Regions from separate parts of the Thalassotalea sp. PLHSN55 genome, predicted to be linked through region 2. Evidence: riboswitches for the same ligand, from Rfam matches in the RefSeq annotation. Region 2 holds a riboswitch; the other holds the start of a gene.

Region 1 (3,146 bases), on a different contig from region 2:
AAAAAATCGTATCTAATAAATGACCCGCTATTGTTGATGTCGTTGGCGGATGCGGATTATTCTCTTTAGCATGAATCGGCTCTTTCGGCTGCTCTACACCGACCACTAATAAATTCTTTGCGCCTAAATGAATTGCTGGGCTTAGCGGCGAAAGCTGATGTATTGAACCATCACCAAAGTGTTCTTGCCCAATTTTAACTGAAGGAAAAACCAGTGGAATGGCAGAAGACGCCATTAAGTGCTCGCTATTTATTTGACTAGGCTGTCCTCGACGTTTTGCTCTAAACCAAGGGGCAATGTTGGCTTCTGACTGATAGAAACTAATTGAGTCACCGCTGCTATAGCTTGATGCTGTAACAGATACCGCTGATAAGTAACCGCGTAATATATTATTGTCAATACGATTAAAATCGATAACCTTATTGAGTAGGTCTCGAAGTGGCGCATTGTTTAATAAACTGCGTGATTTTTTATTGGCGTAGTCTGCTTGGAAACTTGCCAACATACCGCTAAAAATATGACCAAAAACATTGTTAGCATTACTATGATAAATTTTATTGGTATCGAGGTTTTTCCAAACCCACTCTAGCTTTTTCACGCCTAAATGAAAGCACGATGCATAACAGGCTAATGCCGTGGTATTAATAGCGCCAGCAGACGTGCCACAAATAATAGGGAATGGAATACCGTGGTTCCTTGGTACAAACTTGGCGATGGCTGAAAGCACACCAACTTGGTAAGAAGCTCGAGCGCCGCCGCCAGTAAGTACTAGGGCATTTTGACTGTCTTTGTAGTTTCTTTTAGTCGACATAAGCGATAGTTTATTACCTAAGATGCTGATTTAATATAGTGAAACCAAATGGCGGTATTATTGAAACAGATAAATGTCCGTGAATTTATTTTTAAAATTGAGTTTATTAAAAAACCTAATGTTCTTCTTTGAGTTTAATCAGTTTTTGGCTAGCTTGCTAGGTAGAGTTGAAGTTTAAAATGAGAATTTTCGATATTTTTTATTTTACTAATCAATAGGTAATTAAAAAGAAGAGTTTAATTACTAATACCAATTTGGAATGACTATACCTGCAAAAATTTAGCATAAAAAAAAAGCCAACATAAGTTGGCTTTTTTAAATGACAGAGAATTATTAAAATGAAAACATTACTTGTAACGTCTACCTTTTAATAATGTTTAGCTGCTAACGCGTTTGTTAGCGGCGTCTATCAATGGTTGCGATCCGTTCTGAATAAGTGCCAAGTTCTCTGAAACAACTTTCTTTGGTAATTTACTAATCATCAAAGAACCCGTTTTAACTGAACCTTTAGTAGCAGCGAATTCTAACAAGTTTTTCCCATTACACTGTATACCGTCGAAGATACTACGAATTTTTAATTTGTTCGTCTTTAAAAAAGAACGCATGCGTTTCTTATCGTCAGCAGCTACGTATTCACAAACGCTTTGAGCGATGTTTGCAGCCGATGCCTGAGGAGCTGATACAACAGACGTTAATGTTAAAGCAGTCATGGTTGAAACTAGTAATAATTTTTTCATTTTAATAACCTTAAATATTTTTAAATTAGTTAATAAAAGAAAAAACCACTGGATGTACCTATTAACTCGGTAACTCCGCTGCCATGGGTTTCCTAGAAACCTGTAGGCCGGTGGTTTTGCGTAGCACGTTTTCGCGTGCCTTGCCTTTTCTTTGTCACCTTTAGTATTACCAATTTGTAGTTGAAATGCAATAATCTGTAACAATTATATGCGTCTCGTATGGTATTTTGTGTTTATAGCTATAAAAATCAAAAGGTTAGCTGTATAAGTATCTCGCCTGTTTTTTAACAAATCCTGTAGGAATTCTAGCTACAGGGCGTGTTAACTTATTAAATTAAAAAACAATTGTTAATGTTTTGTAAATCAAACATTCATCTCTGGAACAAGTTCAGGGATCACCAATTCACCTTCGGTTAGTTTTTGTATTTCTTCAACACTTACGCCAGGTGCCCGTTCCAATAAATGAAACTTATTGTCTTTGATTTCAATAAAGGCTAAATCGGTTAAAACGCGTTTTATACAACCTTTGCCTGTTAAAGGTAGGGAACATGTTTTAAGCAATTTAGATTGACCATGTTTTGAAGCATGGGTCATGGTCACTATAATATTGTCAGCCCCTGCAACTAAATCCATTGCACCGCCCATGCCTTTAATTAATTTACCTGGGATCATGTAAGAAGCAATGTTACCGCTAATATCAACTTCAAATGCGCCTAGTACCGTTAAGTCGACATGTCCGCCACGGATCATCGCAAATGACTCTGCTGAGTCAAAAATAGAAGCGCCTTTTGCCATAGTGACAGTTTGTTTGCCTGCATTGATAAGATCAGCGTCGATTTCGTCTTCTGTTGGAAATTGGCCCATGCCAAGTAAACCATTTTCAGACTGCAACATCACTTCCATGCCTTTAGGTACATAATTAGCGACTAACGTTGGAATACCAATGCCAAGGTTTACGTAATAGCCGTCTTGCAGTTCTTGGGCAACACGTTTTGCAATTTGTTCGCGAGATAAAGCCATGTGGTACTCCTTATGCAGATTGTTCAGCTGATGGTTGGGTAGTGCGTTGTTCGATGCGTTTTTCGAAACTGCCTTGAATAAGACGATTAACATAGATACCGGGTGTGTGGATCTCGTCCGGGTCTAAATCACCCACTTCAACAATTTCTTCAACTTCAACGACGGTAATTTTTCCCGCGGTTGCTGCCAATGGGTTAAAATTTCGAGCGGTTTTTCGATAAACTAAGTTTCCGTATCTATCGGCTTTCCACGCTTTTACTATGGCAAAGTCACCAGTAATTGCGGGCTCTAAAATATACTGCCTGCCATTAAATTCGCGCTCTTCTTTACCTTCAGCAACCGGCGTTCCGTAACCTGTGGCAGTATAAAAAGCGGGAATGCCAGCACCGCCAGCACGCATTTTTTCAGCTAATGTGCCTTGAGGGGTGAGTTCTACTTCTAATTCGCCGCTCATCATTTGACGTTCAAATTCAGCGTTTTCGCCAACGTATGACGCGATAATTTTTTTGATTTGGCGATCAGGTAGTAATACGCCTAAACCAAAATCATCAACACCACAGTTGTTTGAAACGAGTGTT
Region 2 (3,146 bases):
GCGCAGATCGCGAGTATTTTCGCTTTGAGTGGCAAGCGCAAATGTTTATTTTGCAGTTTGAATCTTATGGACAGTCTTCTTGGATAGAAAGTGAGTGTGGGCTAGGGCAAACATTAATGAAAGACTTACTGCTTACACTTGATGATAAATCGTTACTTTAAGTTTTACTTATCATTTCTATTATTACTGGTTTTGTGATTAGGGGAGGTTATGGAAAAAATACTCATTAGTAGCTGCTTTTTAGGCGCACGAGTACGCTATAACGCCGAGCTAAAGCCATTATTGCACCCGCTTATCGACAAGTGGCAAAAAGAAGGGCGCTTTGTCGCTATTTGCCCTGAAGTGAGCGGTGGTTTGCCAACGCCGCGTGCTCCGGCAGAAATGCAGCCACAAAGCCAATTAATTTTCACCAACAAAGGTGAAGATGTAACTGCTTATTTTAATCAAGGCGCACAATTAGCCTTGGACCTTTGTCGTCAGCATCATATTCGTTTTGCGCTGTTAAAAGAAAGTAGCCCGTCGTGTGGAAGTGGTAAAATTTATGATGGTAGCTTTAGCCAAAAAAAAATTGCGGGTCAGGGCGTCACGAGTGCTTTGTTACTTAAACATGGTATTGAAGTTTTTTCTGAGGAAACTATAGAAGAGTTATCTCGGCAGTTATCTAAACAGGCACTCGATTAAATCATTATTGGTTATCTGAAGATGGCATCTCGAGCAGTTTGCGCGCTTTTTTAATGAGGTTATTGGCTTCTTGATTTGTGCTAAATTGACCAACGCCAACAGAGACATCCAACTTAGGTAATCTAATACCAGACTTACTGCTAACAAATCGTAATTTTTCTACGCCATGGCTAATCTTCATTGCAACTTCTTGGGCGATATCAGTATTTAAATCAGGTAATAAAATTAGAAACTCATCTCCTCCTGATCTTACCGGCAAACCACTGTCATCGACATAACTACTGACTTTTTCTGCTACTTTAGCAAGTAAAACATCACTGATCAGCGGACCAAACCGTTGCGTAAATTGAGAGAAGTGATCAATATTGACCACGATAGCCGCCACCTGTTTATTTTCATCTTGTGCTGTCCAAGCCTCAAGGTGCTTCGATAAGGCTTTACGGTTATAAAAATGAGTGAGTGGATCGAGGAATATTTCTTTACGCGACTCTTCAAGTTCAGCTTTTAATTTACTGGTTAAGCTTTGTGAGTTTTTGAGTTGCTTCTGCAGAATAAGTTGCTGTTGTTTGAGTTTGTTTGATGCTTTTTTCAGTGACAATATTGCCGTTGCTACCACTTTTTTATCATGTGATTGAAAGTGCCCAATATTATTGTCTAAGGTATCAACAAAATAATTTAGGGTATTGGCAGAGTGCTTATTATTAAATTCCACTGCAGAAAGCACTTCTTCAACATCATCAATAATTTCATCTCTAAAATTTGATTGGCCAAGAATATGTTGGCGATAAAATTCTTCAACAGTGAAACTGTCGAGCTCTTTGCCGGTAGATAAGTATTGATCGATGCTTTTGTTGAGAGGCTTGTTTCTATTGCTAGTGTATTCGTAACTTAAGGTGTAGTTAATCGGAGAAGCAGGTAAATTCCAACTCCGCAATAGTTGTACAGATAAGGCCAAAGTTTTTTCGGCTTCTTGAATAGAATCATGATACTTCATTGATCCAATTATTCACCTTACGTTTTTTATTAGTTTTATCTTTCCATTCTCTAGTAAAAAAAATAAAACTACCAGTAAAAAATCGATTAAAAGTACAAAAATATTGACGAAATGTCGATAAATTGAGATTCAGTGAGAAATAGAAGAACTAACAGAGAAAGGCAAGGGAGGCCGCAAAGTGTACCGTGGAAAGCAGATAGCAAAAAAGCTAAAAAAGATAAGCCCCCACTATATCTAAATTTGGCAGTTCCGCTGTCGTAGGTTTCCCCTTAGACCGGTAACTTTGCGTCTCTGGCTTTCACCAGATTTGCCCTTGTCGAGCTTTAGAAGCTCTAAAATCATTATAGGGAGAAATACTTTGATGTAAAGTAAAATTTATAATTGTTCAAGTTGATATAATTTTTATCGAAATTCGGTTACTATTTTTCACTGGTATTTCAAAGGCATTCAAGTATTGGGAGGGTAAAATGAAGCGTATAATTTTTATGGTTTTAATAGCTGCTTTGTTTTGCTCAGTTTCCACTTGGGCACGAGTTACTTCAGCTAATACCAATGCTGACAATATTGCTGGGATTATTGAGCAAGTTGAAAAATATTATCAACTGGATAAAGAGCTAGTGCCCTATGATGAAGTACTTACTCTTTCAACCAAGGTATTGCCCGAACGACAACTTTTCACCACCGACACCATTGCTAAAACCTACTTCTTGTTAGCCGATGCCGCGACAAGAAAAGCTGATATTGCTAAAGCATTTCAATTTGCGACGTATGGCCTTGAGCTAGTCAATATTGACCACCTACTTCGGCTGAAATTTTTACAGAAATTGATGGAAGGCTATTATGTTAATGGCCAGTTTAAAAAAACATTAGATGTGAGTAGTCAAACCGCGGCTTTAGCAAAAAAACCAGAGCATATTCAATATTTACTGGTTGCTTTAGGCTACAGAGCTATGGCCAATGCCTTATTGGGCGATCGGGAAAATGCAAATAAGGATATAGATACCGTAACTGAGCTAATGCAGATTAATGACTTTAATGAAGATACCGATCTGTTGGCGGTATTGTCGTTAGCTTATTTTCATTTGGATCAGTTTGAAGCTGTAGTCGACATGCAAAGCCAACTCATTGGCATAAAGCTTAATAAGGCCAATAAATACAACATAGACCAGAATTACTTCACTTTGGCCAGAGCTTATGAAGCGTTAGGGCGTTTTGACGACGCTTACAATGCTTTTTGGAATGCGCAAAAAATTGCAGAAGAAAAGTCTGCTGTTGTCTTGCTCGGCTATATTGAATTAGGGCTTGGGAAAATGTTGATAAACCAAGAAAAATATCAACAAGCTTATGAAAGCCTTATTAAAGCTGAGCAATATTTTATTGGCCAGAATCAACGTAAGCCACACTTAAGTGTATTAATGTATTTAGCAAAAGTTAGCCAACTATTGGGGCGTGTTGAAGATAATCATGCGTT

Evidence for each region. A riboswitch is a leader RNA that binds a small molecule or an ion and turns the genes downstream of it on or off. The one in region 2 is predicted to bind cyclic di-GMP.
Region 1: linked by a shared signal. The riboswitch ahead of ACRRSQ_RS08635 (DUF3718 domain-containing protein) and the one ahead of ACRRSQ_RS16800 (GGDEF domain-containing protein) in region 2 are both predicted to bind cyclic di-GMP.

Annotation. Positions count from the first base shown of each region.
Region 1 covers NZ_JBPDIH010000004.1:15,620-18,765, reverse strand. The annotation lists gene ACRRSQ_RS08640 (patatin-like phospholipase family protein) at 1-811, opposite strand, end outside; gene ACRRSQ_RS08635 (DUF3718 domain-containing protein) at 1,189-1,548, opposite strand; cyclic di-GMP riboswitch class I at 1,614-1,703, opposite strand; gene ACRRSQ_RS08630 (3-oxoacid CoA-transferase subunit B) at 1,912-2,568, opposite strand; gene ACRRSQ_RS08625 (CoA transferase subunit A) at 2,579-3,146, opposite strand, start outside.
Region 2 covers NZ_JBPDIH010000009.1:69,560-72,705, forward strand. The annotation lists gene ACRRSQ_RS16790 (DUF3630 family protein) at 1-161, shown strand, start outside; gene ACRRSQ_RS16795 (DUF523 domain-containing protein) at 211-681, shown strand; gene ACRRSQ_RS16800 (GGDEF domain-containing protein) at 686-1,675, opposite strand; cyclic di-GMP riboswitch class I at 1,915-1,997, opposite strand; gene ACRRSQ_RS16805 (hypothetical protein) at 2,143-3,146, shown strand, end outside.